DNA from 4 places in the Geodermatophilus sp. SYSU D00663 genome. Region 2 is predicted to be linked to each of the others. Evidence: riboswitches for the same ligand, from Rfam matches in the RefSeq annotation. Region 2 holds a riboswitch; each other region holds the start of a gene.
What was found. Region 2 has a riboswitch for cyclic di-AMP ahead of ACI79Z_RS19725 (transglycosylase family protein). Riboswitches for the same ligand answer to the same signal wherever they lie in the genome.

Region 1 (3,196 bases), on a different contig from region 2:
TCGTGCTGCCCGCCGAGACGCTGGCCGCGGTCACCGCGGCCATGGACGCCCTGGGCCGGCCCTACGCGCCGGGGACGGCCGGCCCGGACTCCTGGGACTGCGGCTCGCTGGTCTCCACCGTCTACCGCGACGCGGGCATCGACCTGCCCGCCGACCAGGCCGGCCTGTTCGCGGTCACCACGCCCGTCGACCCGGCCGACGTCCTGCCCGGCGACCTGGTCTTCCTCGGGACCCCTGAGGCGGGCCTGGGGCACGTCGGCATCGCGCTGGACGCGCAGACCGTGCTCGCCGCCGACGCGCGGGCCGGCGCCGTCGTCGTCCGCCGGCTGCCGGCCGACCAGGTGGTCCACGTCGGGCGGCCGAGCCTCGGCCCGCGGCCGGAGGTGCCCGCCCCCGGTCCGGTCGGCGGAGCCCTGCGGGTCGAGTGCGGCAACACCGTCTACCCGCCGAGCTTCGACGGCGCCCGGGCCTGGGGCGGCTACCCCAACGGCCTCATCCCGCCGAGCGCGCTGTGCCCGATCGGGGTGGGCGGCCACTCGCTGCGCTGCGACGCCGCGGCGGCCTGGCGGGCGATGAGCGCGGCGTTCGCGTCGGCGTTCGGGCAGCCGATCTGCATCACCGACTCCTACCGCACCTACGCCGGCCAGGTCCGCCTGTACGGGGAGAAGCCGGCGCTGGCCGCGGTCCCGGGCACCAGCAACCACGGCTGGGGGCTGGCGGTCGACCTGTGCGGCGGCATCGACGGCTTCGGCACGCCGCAGTACGCGTGGATGGTCGCCAACGCCGGCCGGTTCGGGTGGCTGCACCCGACCTGGGCCGACCCGGGCAACGGCCGCGAGGAGCCCTGGCACTGGGAGTACGCGGGCGGCTGAGCCGGGACTGTCGGTGGCCGTCCCTAGCGTGCTGGTCGACCGACAGGGAGACCCGTCCCGACCGCGGCCCGGCACCGGGCGGCGCGGCCGGGGCACCGGAGGGACACGGCCATGCTCATCGACTGCGACTCGTGCACCGCGCGCGGCGCCGGCTGCGCCGACTGCGTCGTCACCGCCCTGCTGGGCGCCCCGCCCGCGGAGCGGGACACCGGCCCCGTGCTGCTGCCGGTGCCCCCCGTCCCGGCGGCCCGGACGGCGGACGGCGCACTGCCGCGCCCGGGCGTGGTCGTGGAGCTCGACGACGTCGAGCGGCGGGCCGTGCGGGCGCTGGCCGAGGGCGGCCTGGTGCCGCCCCTGCGGCACCGGCCGTCGCGGGACGGGCGCCGGCGCACGGGCTGACCGGCGCGGACACCCGATCAGGTACGCACCGGAGTGGCGCGGCTGCTGACCGTGTGTGTCCTCACAGTTCCCGCACCCCCCGTTTGTCACAACTGCATCACGTCCGTACTGTGGCGCCGTCCGGCCGGGTGGTCGTCACCCGACGCAGGGTGACCTCGGCCGACACCGCCGAGTCACCGGACGCCCTCCCGGAGGTGCGCGAGGTGAGCCGGGGACCCACCGCAGCACTGGGGTGAGTTCTCGCGCGCGCCGGTCCCGACCGGGGCGCGGAGATAGGGCACGTCTTCCCAGCCCGAACCCGTCAGCTAACTCGGTAGGCGGTTGCTGAGGAAGAAACGGAGAGCCGCCGCCCGTGGCGACCCCCCGCCCTGCCCTGGGGCATGCACGCGAGAAGTCCACACCCACCACCCGGATCGCCGGCCCGCACCGCCCGTCGCAGGCCCGCCGCCTCGGCCGGGTCACCCTGGTCGGCACCACCGCCGCGCTGACCCTCACCCTGCTGTCCGGCACCGCGGCCGCCGACCCCGAGCGGGCCGGCACCCCGGAGCAGGCCGCCCAGCTCGCCGCCGAGGCCGGTCACCGGCTCGAGGTCGTCACCGAGCAGGTCAACGAGGCCCGCGAGGTCCTCGCCCAGCAGCAGGCCGCCGCCGACGAGGCCGACCGGGCCGCCGCCGAGGCGCAGGACCGGCTGCAGGACCTCGACGGCCGGATCCGCGAGGTGGCCCGCAGCGCCTACACCGCCGGCAACGGCGACGGCTTCGCCGGGCTCGACCTGCTGATGACCAGCGACTCGGCCGAGGACTTCGTCGCCTCGCTGGCCACCCTCGGCCAGATCGCCGACCACACCACCTCGGTCCTCGACCAGGTGAACGAGGCGGCCGCCGCCGCCCGGCAGGCGCAGGCCGACGCCGAGGCCGCCGAGACCGAGGCGCAGCGCACCCTCGACGACCTGAGCGCCCAGGAGGCGCAGCTCCAGGGCGACATCGCGGAATACCAGGCGCAGTTCGCCGCGCTCACCGAGGCGCAGCGGCAGGCGGCGCTCGCCGCGCAGGAGGCCGGCCTGGCCGCCGGCGCGCAGGCCGGGCCCGGCGCCGACGGCGGCGCGGGTGGGGAGAGCGCGCCGGCCACCGCGGGCACGCGGGCCGCGGCCCCCGCTCCGGCCCCGGCGCCGTCGGCGGGCAGCGGCGGCAGCGGTGCCGCGCAGACCGCGGTGCAGACGGCGCTGGCCCAGGTGGGCGACCCCTACGTGTGGGGCGCCGGCGGGCCGAACGCCTTCGACTGCTCGGGCCTGACCCAGTACGCCTACGCCGCGGCCGGCATCAGCCTCCCGCACTCCAGCAGCATGCAGTCGCGCATGGGCACCGCCGTCTCGCGGGCGGACCTGCAGCCGGGTGACCTGATCTTCTACTACAGCCCGGTCAGCCACGTCTCGATGTACATCGGCAACGGCCAGATGGTGCACGCCTCCACGTCGGGGCAGCCGGTGAAGGTCGTGTCGGTCGACTCGATGGGCGGCATCACCGCCATGCGCCGCATCGCCTGACGGAGGACCTCCCCGCCCCCACCGCTCGCGAGCTCCCGGCGGGCCCCTGCAGGGAGGCCGTTCCAGCACGTCGCGAGGCCGAGGGCCGGTGACCCGGACGGGTCGCCGGCCCTCGGCGTCCGCCGGGGGAGCGCACGGTGCGGCACCGGCGCGCGCCTAGGATCGGCCGGGTGGGCAGGGCGGGCGGGACGAGCACCCGCCCCGGCCCCGAGGCCACCCGGCCAGACCGCACCGGCTCCCGCCGGGCCGCGCTGCTGGTCGCGCTCGTGCTCGGCGCGGCGCTCGTCCTCGTCATCGCGCTCCGGACGCCCTGGACGCCGCTGCCCACCCCGCCCGGCGGCGCCTCCCCGGTCACCGACGACGCCGGGCTGCCCGCCGAGGT
Region 2 (3,196 bases):
GCGGCCGGCACCACCGGCTACGACGCGCTGGCCGAGGTCGACGACGTCCTGGTCGACCCGGCCGGCGAGGCGGCGCTGACCGCGCTGGACACCGAGCTGTCCGGCCGGGCGGTCGACTACGGGCAGCTGGTGCACGACTGCAAGCGCGAGGTGACCGACGGGATCCTCGGCTCCGAGGTCGCCCGGCTGGTGCGCGTCATCGGCGAGCTGCCGGGCGTCGACGTGGAGACGGAGAAGGAGGCGCTGGCCGAGCTGCTGGCCTCCTTCTCCGTCTACCGCACCTACCTGCCCGACGGCCGCGAGCACCTCGACGCCGCCGTGGGCGACGTCCGCGACCGCCGTCCCGACCTGGTCGCCGCGGTCGACGCGCTGCACCCGGTCCTGGCGCAGGCCGGCACCGAGGCGGCCACCCGGTTCGAGCAGACCAGCGGCCCGGTGATGGCCAAGGGCGTCGAGGACAGCGCCTACTACCGGTGGGCGCGGTTCGTGGTGCTCAACGAGGTCGGCGGCGACCCGGCGCGCTTCGGCAGCACCCCGGAGGAGTTCCACGAGGCGCAGGCGCGGCGGCTGGAGCGCAAGCCGGAGTCGATGACGACGCTCACCACGCACGACACCAAGCGCAGCGAGGACACCCGGGCGCGCCTGGCCGTCCTCGCCGAGGTGCCGACGGAGTGGGCGGACCTGGTCCGCGGCTGGCTGTCCCGCCACCCGCTGCCCGACCGGCCGCTGGCGCACCTGGTGTGGCAGAACCTGGTCGGCGCGTGGCCGCTGTCCCGCGAGCGGGCGCACGCCTACGCGGAGAAGGCGGCCCGGGAGGCCGGGCAGTCGACGACGTGGACCGACGTCGACGAGGCGTTCGAGGCGCAGCTGCACGCGATGGTCGACGCCGCCTACGACGACGAGGCCACGAACCGCGAGATCGAGGCCTTCGTCGCGCGGATCGGCCCGGCGGGCCGGTCCAACGGGCTGGCGCAGAAGCTGCTGCAGCTGACGATGCCCGGCGTCCCGGACGTCTACCAGGGCACCGAGCTGTGGGACCACTCGCTCGTCGACCCCGACAACCGCCGCCCGGTCGACTACGACGAGCGGCGCGCGCTGCTGGCCCGGCTCGACGGCGGGGAGGTGCCGGAGGTCGACGACACCGGCGCGGCCAAGCTGCTCGTCGTGTCGCGGGCGCTGCGGCTGCGGCGGGACTCCCCGGAGCTGTTCACCGGCTACACCCCCGTGGCGGCCACCGGGTCCGCCGCGCAGCACGTCGTCGCCTTCGACCGTGGGTCCGGGGAGCAGGGCGGCGCGGTGACCGTGGCGACCCGGCTGCCGGTGGCGCTGGCCGCCACCGGCTGGGGCGACACCGCGCTGACGCTGCCGACCGGTGCGTGGCGCGACGTGCTCACCGGCACGCGGGTCGTCTCCGACGCCGGCGGAGCGCCCGTCGGCGAGCTGCTGGCCCGGCTGCCGGTGGCCCTGCTCGTCCGGGACTGAGACGGAGGTCACGGCGGCGCCTGCCGGCGCCGCCGTGACCTGCGGCCCCTGCCGGCGATCTCGTGCGCGCCGCCCGGCACGGGCCGGGCGACACGCCGTGACGGGTGGTGCCGGTGTGCCGTCTCGTGATGCTCCCGTTACCTTTGCGACCGCACGCGGGCCAACCGACTGCCGCGTGCCGGAGCCGGTCCGCCGAACCCCGTCCGCCGGGCTCCGTTCCTCGAGCACAGCCAGGACGGGGGTGGGGGACCCACTTCGGCGCCTGCACCGCGGTCACGGGGGGACCGGACGCAGCGCCTCGGGGTGAAGCCGCACGCCGTGCGGCCGGGGCACCGATCGCTCCGAACCCGACAGCTCACCTCGCAGGCGGCGGATCGGAGATCCCCCATGCGCACGTCCACGTCCCTGCTCCGCCGTGCCCTCGTGACGACCGGCGTGGCCGCGGCCGCGATCGGCGTCACCGCCGGCCCGGCCTCGGCCGCCGCTCCCAACGACTGGGACGCCGTCGCCCAGTGCGAGTCCAGCGGCAACTGGAGCATCAACACCGGCAACGGCTACTACGGCGGCCTGCAGTTCAGCCAGTCCACCTGGGCGGCCTTCGGCGGCACCGAGTACGCCGCGCGCGCCGACCTGGCCACCAAGGCGCAGCAGATCGCCGTCGCCGAGCGCACGCTCGACGTCCAGGGCCCGGGCGCCTGGCCCACCTGCGGCAAGGGCCTGGACCCGGGCGCCCCGGAGGCCGGCTCGCCGGCCGCCGCGCCCGCCGCCGCACCCGCGCCGGCCGAGCCGGACACGGCCGCCCGGGCCGGGGAGTCCGCCGCCGGGGCGTCCGGCGGCTCGTACACCGTGCGGTCCGGCGACACGCTGGGCACGATCGCCCGGGACCAGGGCGTCGAGGGCGGCTGGAAGGCCCTCTGGTCGGCCAACAGCGGCACCGTCAGCAACCCGGACGTCATCCACGTCGGGCAGGTCCTGCAGCTGCCGTGACCCGAGGCGGCAGCCGGGGGACCCGCTCCCCCGGCTGCCGCTCGCGGTTGACCGCGCCCGCAGCGGGCAAGAGGGACCGGTCAGCCGCACTACCGCTGGGAGGCCCCCGCATGTCCGCACCCGTCGAGTTCGCCGTCTGGGCGCCCGTGCCCGAGCGTGTGCGCCTGCAGGTCGACGGCACGGTGCACGACATGCGCCGCGACGACGACGGCTGGTGGCGGGCCGAGGTCGAGGCCGGCCCGGAGTCCGACTACGGCTACCTGCTCGGCGACGACGACACGCCGCGCCCCGACCCGCGCTCGCGTCGCCAGCCCGACGGCGTGCACGGCCTGTCCCGCCGGTTCGACCCGTCGGCGTACGCCTGGGGCGACACCGCCTGGACCGGGCGCCCGCTCGCCGGCGGCGTCGTCTACGAGCTGCACGTCGGCACGTTCACGCCCGAGGGCACCCTCGACTCGGCCATCGACCGGCTGGGCCACCTCGCCGACCTCGGCGTCGACTTCGTCGAGCTGCTGCCGGTCAACGGCTTCGACGGCACGCACAACTGGGGCTACGACGGCGTCCTCTGGTACACGGTGCAGGAGAGCTACGGCGGCCCCGCGGCCTACCAGCGGTTCGTCGACGCCTGCCACCAGCGCGGGATCGGCGTCATCCAGGACGTCGTCTACAACCACGTGGGCCCGTCGGGGAACTACCTGCCCCTGTTCATGCCGATCTTCTCGGAGGG
Region 3 (3,196 bases), on a different contig from region 2:
GTCCGGGTCTCCACCAGGTCCAGGTCCACCCGGTCGTCCAGGGCCGGGAAGAACGGCGTGCCGCCGCCCACCAGGACCGGGTGGGTGACGAGCGCGTACTCGTCGATCAGCCCGGCCCGCATGGCCGCCGCGGCGAGGGTGGCGCCACCGACGTCCATGGGACCGCCGTCCCCGGCCTTGAGCCGGGTGATCTCGGTGACGGCGTCGCCGGTGACCAGGCGGGCGTTCCCGTCGACCGCGCTGGCCGTCGAGGAGAACACCACCTTCGGCATGTCCCGCCAACGGCGGGCGTACTCGATCTGCGCCGGTGTGGCGCCGGGCTGCCGGTCGGCGGTCGGCCAGTGGGAGCTCATCGTCTCCCACAGTCTGCGCCCGTACAGCGCCAGGCCCGTGGCCTCCACCCGGTCGGACCACCACTGGAACAGCTCGTCGCTCGGCACGCTCCAGCCGAGGTCGTCGCCGGGCGCGGCGACGTAGCCGTCCAGGCTCAGGTTCATGGCGAAGGTCAGTCTCCGCATCGCGTGGCCTCCCGTGGGTCGGTGTTCGGCGTACGGACCGACACGGCACGGAGAACTGACCGGTCGGACCACACCCAGGGCCGGTCGACCACCGCGCCGAGCGGATGCCGCGTACGAGGAGGGACGACGACCGGCACAGCGCCCCGTGGGACGGGTCGCCGCCTCGTCGTCCGGCCGCTCGACGTCCACGCCGCCGGGTCGCAGGGGCCGCGTGACGCGAGCCGGATCATCCCGGAGCCGATCGTCGTCAGCAGCCGCAGCCGGGAAGAGGGCGAGCCGACCTCGGCCGACGATCGCCGTGACCGACCGACGTCAGCCACCTCTGGCCCGGCTCCGGCGACCGGCCGAGGGCCGCCGCCGACCCCGTTCCCGGCCGAGCGGCGGACCCCGCGCGGACCGGCGCCGCGCCCTGACCGCAGACCCGCAGGTCACGGCGGGCGACGGACGAGTCGGCCTGTACGCCGGGTTCTGTCCTCGGGCGCCTCGCGGCCTCCCGATGGGCGGTCATCCATCTAGGCCCGCCGTTGCCGGCGGGCTCGAGCGGTCCACCCGCAGGCTCGGGCGGGCAGCCCTCGAACGCCTGCGCAGGACGGTGTCCGGTCGCCCGGCCACCGCCCCTTCTCGACCTTGCTCCGGGTGGGGTTTACCGAGCCGCACCGGTCACCCGGTGCGCTGGTGGTCTCTTACACCACCGTTTCACCCTCACCAGCAGCGGACTGCTGGCGGTCTGTTCTCTGTGGCACTGTCCCGCGGGTCACCCCGGGTCGCCGTTAGCGACCACCCTGCCCTGTGGAGCCCGGACGTTCCTCGGCGACGGGGTCTCCCCCGCCGACGCGACCGCCCGGCCGACTCGTCCGTCGTGCCGACCAGTCTACGGACCCCCTCAGCGGAACTGCTCAGTCCGCGCTGCGGGCTCCCGCGGACGCTCCTACGGTGGCTCCGTCCGGCCGGTCGTCACGTCCTCCACCGGGGGAACCGAGCCGGGTGCCGCCGAGTCGCGGCCACCGCGGTGGCCGTGAGCCGGGGACCCACCGCACCACCGGGGTGAGTCCCACCTCCCGGACCCGGGAGGGGGTAGGGCGCAGTTCCCCGCCCGAACCCGTCAGCTGACCCGGTAGGCGGCCACGGGAGAACGGAGAACCACCACGGGGTGCGCCGACGGCGCCTGCCCCGGCGTGCCCCGCACTCTGCGACGAGCGCCGCGACCCGCCCACCTCCGCCGGTCGCCGCGCCTCCACGGACCGGAAACGACCGGCCTCGCGTCGGCCTGCCCTCCAGCAGCCGCCCGCCGCCCGGCCGCGTCCCGGCCCGTCCCGCAGGTCCCCCCACGCGACGGGTGACCGCCGAGCCACGGACGGCGCCACGCGGAACCGACGTCAGGAGCTCTCCTCGTCATGCCCTCGAACAGCAAGCGCACGATCCGCCGGACCCTCACGGCCGGCGCCCTCGCCGTCGCCTTCGGCCTCAGCGGCCAGTCGGTGGCCCAGGCCGACTGGGACGGCCCCCGCCGGGACGGGTCGAACGGCTGGTCCCAGGACCGGGGAGGAGCCGCGGCGCCCGCGCCCGCGGCCCCCGCCGCCCCCGCGGCCGCACCGGCAGCCGCCCCCGCCGCCCCCGCGGCGGTGTCCACGAACCTCACCGGCGCGCCGACCGCCTCCTCGACCTCCTACAGCGCCTGGGCGGCGCACGTCCGCCCCGTCGTCGCCGAGGTCGTGCAGCAGTGCGGGGTGTCCACCGTGCTCACCCGCCCCGGGCACTCCCCCACCCAGCAGCTCGCCGCGGACTTCATGGTCTACGCCGACTCCGCCAAGGGGAACGCCGTCGCCCAGTACGTCCTCGACAACGCCGCGCGCATGGGCGTCGACTACGTCATCTGGAAGCAGCGGATCTTCGTGATCGGGAGCTCCGGCTGGCGGGCGATGGAGGACCGCGGGTCCCCCACCGCCAACCACATGGACCACGTCCACGTGAGCTTCAACCCCTGACCGGCCCGGACGCGGCCCCGGGCGCACCCCGGGGCCGCGTCCGCCTCAGCCGGCGTACAGCGCGAAGCCGGCCACCCGCCGGCCGTCGACGACCGGGGTCGCCGTGTCGACCTGTCGCCGTGCCTGCTCCTCGACCGGGTCGGCCGACAGCGCCTGCAGGTAGCGGCGGTGCTCGGCCAGCGAGGCCACCGCCCGGTCGACGACGTCGGTCACGTCGACGGTGTGCGTGACCCCCACCGGCGTGGAGACGGCGGTCCAGCGCACCCCGCGCCAGGGCTCCGGGTCGGCGAGCTCGGCGAAGATCCACTCGTTGGCCGCGTCGCCGACGGCGTCGACCACCGCCCGGCCCAGCACCCGGTGGTCGGCGCTGTTCCAGTAGCCGAGCGGGGCGCCCGGCGGCGTCCACGTGTCGCCGAAGTGCAGCGTGACCACGAGGTCGGGGCGGTGCCGCCGGATCGCCGCCGCGACCGCCCGCCGCAGGTCCAGCCCCTCGGTCAGCCGCCCGTCGGGGTGGCCGAGGAACTCGACCACCGACACGCCGACCACCGCGGCCGCGGCCCGCTGCTCGCGCTCGCGCAGCGGCCCGGCGGCCTCCGGCGGCAGCCCGGCGATGCCGGCCTCGCCGCTGGTGGCCATCACGTACCGGACGTCGCGCCCGGCCGCCGTCCACGCCGCGACGGCGGCCGCGCAGCC
Region 4 (3,196 bases), on a different contig from region 2:
CGCAGCCCGGGCCCCTCCGTCTCGGGGACCTCGTACACCGCGGCCGACTCCAGCCGCTCGTGCGGGAGGTACGGGCGGCCGGGGTCGCCGACGAGCACCTCGCAGCCGCGGGCCCGCGCCCGGTCGAGGAAGGGCAGCACCCGCCCGGTCATCTCCCGGTCGTAGCAGACGTCCCCGGCGACGACGACGTCGACGGCGGGCGGCTCGCGGTCCAGCACGTCGCCGGTGACGCTGATGCCCGCGACGCCGTTGAGGCCGGCGTTGACGCCGACCGCCGTCCGGGAGAACGGGTCGACGTCGCTGGCCAGCACCCACCGGGCACCGGCGAGGACGGCGGCGACGGCCACCAGGCCGCTGCCCGACCCGAGGTCGAGCACCGTGCGGCCGGTGACGGTGGCGGGCTCGTCGAGCAGGTGGCGGGCCAGCGCCTGCCCGCCGGGCCAGGCGGCGGCCCAGAACGGCGGCTCCCCGCCCGCCCCGCCGGCCGCGGTCTCCATCGCCTCCCACAGGGCGACGACGTCGTCGGCGACGTGCAGCCGCACCTCGGGGACGAGCGAGGGCCGGCGCACCTGGGTGTGCGCGCGGACGAACCCCGCGGGCACCACCCGGGTGGCCGGCCCTCGATGGATCACGTGTCGATCAGTACCAGCCGGTGGCCTGGCTGTGCGCCCAGGCGTCGCACGGCGAGCCGTAGCGCTCCTCGATGTAGATCAGGCCGGCGTCGATCTGGCGGTAGCCGTCGGAGGTCTTGGCGATCCCGGTGCTGGCCCAGGTGGAGTCCAGGAACTGCGGGATGCCGTAGGCGGTGCTGGTGGGGTTCTGGGCGTTGGGGTTCCAGCCGCTCTCCTTGCCCCACAGCTTCTCCAGGCAGGAGAACTGCTCGCCGCTGCCGACCTTGCTCAGCGCGTAGTCCTTGAAGGAGCCGGAGGGCGCGGCGGGCGCGGCCTCCTCGGCGGCCTGCTCCTCGGCGGCCTGCTGCGCGGCGGCGGCCTCGGCGGCGGCCTGCGCCTCGGCGGCCTGGCGGGCGGCCTCCTGCTCCGCGGCGACGCGGGCGGCCTCCTGCTCGGCGGCGACGCGGGCGGCCTCGGCCTCGGCGGCCTGGCGGTCGCGCTCGGCCTGCTCGGCGGCGAGCTGCGCGTGGGCGGCACCGGCCTCCTGCGCGCTGCGCTCGGCGCGCGAGGCGGCGATGTCGGCCAGCGACGTCAGGTCGGGGGCGGTCGCGGCCTGCTGCTCGGGGATGCCCAGCTCGTCGGCGACGCTGACCGCGGTGCCGGCGGTGTCGGTACCGGCGGAGGCGGCGGGGCCGCTGGTGGAGACGACGCCGACGATCAGCGCGCCGGCGGCGGCGGCGCCGAGCAGGAGGGCCGGGCGGCGCGGGCCCAGCGGCGGGCCGCCGCGGCGGAACAGGCGCCGGCGGGCGGGGGCCTCGGCGGCGTCCGCGACCGCGGGCAGCTCGCGGGTGGCGGTGCCGGCCGTGGTCTCGGCGGCGGTGTCGGGGGTGTCGGCGGTGGCGAGCTCGACGGTCGCGGGGGCGTCGGCAGGCGTGTTCGGGACGTGGCGGGACATGAGGGGGTGAGGGCTCCGAGGGAGAGTGCGCGCGGCAGCGGGCCCGGAGGCGGACCTCGGGCATGCGCGTGCGGCGCGGGGCTACGGGTGTCGCGGACTACGGGGTCCCCGGCGACGTCGTCGCAGGGAGCGGCAGGGCAGGGGCGGCCGGCGTCAGGCGGACGCGGGAGCGCGGTGTGCGCGCGGGCAGCTGCACCTGCGGGCCGCTTCGGCCCGGAGGCGGGGCATGCGGGGACTCTCCGTTTCTTCCGTGAGCCGCCTACCGAGTTAGCTGACGGGTTCGGGCGGGAAGGAGCCCTACGCGCGCCGGGCCGGAGCTCGGCGGGCGCGATTCACCCCAGTACTGCGGTGGGTCCCCGGCTCGCGTCCACGGGCGCGGACACGACTCGGCGGCGTCCGGCCGGGCTCCCCAGGACGGGGACCTGACGACCAGCCGGACGCCAGCCACCGTACGGTCGTTACCGGTTCGTGACAACCGCCGGGGCCGGAGGTGCGGCCGTGACGGGTGGGGCGGACCCCCTCGTCCCGGAACCCGCCCCCGCGTCGCCGCTGGTCAGGAGGCCGCGGCCACCTCGGGCCGGCCGGGCCCGTGCAGCGGTGTCACGTCGGACACGTCCGTCCCGGACGACGCCGGACGCGACTCCGCCCGGAGTCCACCGGCGGACTCCTCCAGTCGGGCCAGCCCCCGCTTGTCGCCGAGGGCGGGGACGTCGTCGGGCACGACGCCGGTGACGACGGCGAGCGCCTCGTCCAGCTGCCCGGTCAGCAGGCGCAGCCAGTCGCGCGCCCGGTCGCGCTCGTCGCGCAGGGGCTCGAGCTCGGCCTCGACGGCGTGCCGGCGCTCGAGCGCCTCGGCGTCGGCCCGCGCCCGTGCCGCGGCGGCCTCGCGGTCCCGCCGCTCGCGCTCCGCGGCGGCCGCCTCCTCCAGCCGGGCCGCCTCGCGGCGCGCGGCCTCGAGGACGGCGGCGGCCTCGCTGCGGGTCTGCTCGCGGGCGGCGAGCACCGCCTCGCGCATCTCGGCCACCCCGGACAGCCGGGCCTGCGCCTCGGCGAGCGCCTCGGCGCGGATCCGCCCGGCCTCCTCCTCGGCGGCGGCCGTCAGCGCGGCGGCCTCCTCCTCGGCCCGCCGCACGATCGCGGCCGCGTCCTCGGGGCCGGGCAGGCTCTGCCGCTCGCGGACCAGCTGGGCCAGCCGCCGGCGGGCGTTCTGCAGCTTGGCCGAGGCGGCGGCGTAGCGGCTGAGCAGGTGCTCGTTCTCCCGGCGCAGGACCAGCAGCTCGGTCTCGGCCCAGGCGACGTAGTCGTCCACCTGCACGCGGTCGTAGCCGCGGACCGCCCCGGTGAACACCGGCCCGGTGCCCAGCAGGCCGTCGAGCCCACGTCCCGGAGGCGGCTCCGCGGTGCCGTCCCCGGTCCCGTCGGGAGCAGCTCCCCGTCCCCGCAGCGACATCCCGGTTCCCCCTCGGTGCGCCGTCCGATCCGGCCCCCCACCGGCGCGCCGGTCGGGGGTGATCACAGAGTTCCACCCGCCGGGTGCGGCCGGACGGGTCGACACGGACGCGCGCGGGGCGTCCGGACCGGTCGCGCCCGGACGTGCCGGGCCGGTCACCGAGCGCGGTCGAGAGGTCTC

Region 1: it holds a riboswitch for cyclic di-AMP, as region 2 does, so the genes downstream of both, ACI79Z_RS15800 (C40 family peptidase) here and ACI79Z_RS19725 (transglycosylase family protein) in region 2, are expected to answer to the same signal.
Region 3: it holds a riboswitch for cyclic di-AMP, as region 2 does, so the genes downstream of both, ACI79Z_RS11455 (hypothetical protein) here and ACI79Z_RS19725 (transglycosylase family protein) in region 2, are expected to answer to the same signal.
Region 4: it holds a riboswitch for cyclic di-AMP, as region 2 does, so the genes downstream of both, ACI79Z_RS15165 (aggregation-promoting factor C-terminal-like domain-containing protein) here and ACI79Z_RS19725 (transglycosylase family protein) in region 2, are expected to answer to the same signal.

Annotation. Positions count from the first base shown of each region.
Region 1 covers NZ_JBJGZT010000020.1:9,540-12,735, forward strand. Annotated here, with positions in the region: gene ACI79Z_RS15790 (D-alanyl-D-alanine carboxypeptidase family protein) at 1-872, shown strand, start outside; gene ACI79Z_RS15795 (hypothetical protein) at 984-1,271, shown strand; cyclic di-AMP (ydaO/yuaA leader) riboswitch at 1,428-1,607, shown strand; gene ACI79Z_RS15800 (C40 family peptidase) at 1,624-2,814, shown strand; gene ACI79Z_RS15805 (M48 family metalloprotease) at 2,985-3,196, shown strand, end outside.
Region 2 covers NZ_JBJGZT010000030.1:25,652-28,847, reverse strand. Annotated here, with positions in the region: gene treY (malto-oligosyltrehalose synthase) at 1-1,482, shown strand, start outside; cyclic di-AMP (ydaO/yuaA leader) riboswitch at 1,732-1,866, shown strand; gene ACI79Z_RS19725 (transglycosylase family protein) at 1,870-2,469, shown strand; gene treZ (malto-oligosyltrehalose trehalohydrolase) at 2,580-3,196, shown strand, end outside.
Region 3 covers NZ_JBJGZT010000012.1:90,937-94,132, reverse strand. Annotated here, with positions in the region: gene ACI79Z_RS11465 (dihydrofolate reductase family protein) at 1-518, opposite strand, end outside; RNA gene rnpB (RNase P RNA component class A) at 960-1,371, opposite strand; cyclic di-AMP (ydaO/yuaA leader) riboswitch at 1,497-1,654, shown strand; gene ACI79Z_RS11455 (hypothetical protein) at 1,913-2,503, shown strand; gene ACI79Z_RS11450 (PIG-L deacetylase family protein) at 2,549-3,196, opposite strand, start outside.
Region 4 covers NZ_JBJGZT010000018.1:72,925-76,120, forward strand. Annotated here, with positions in the region: gene ACI79Z_RS15160 (class I SAM-dependent methyltransferase) at 1-632, opposite strand, end outside; gene ACI79Z_RS15165 (aggregation-promoting factor C-terminal-like domain-containing protein) at 640-1,566, opposite strand; cyclic di-AMP (ydaO/yuaA leader) riboswitch at 1,808-1,968, opposite strand; gene ACI79Z_RS15170 (hypothetical protein) at 2,120-3,016, opposite strand.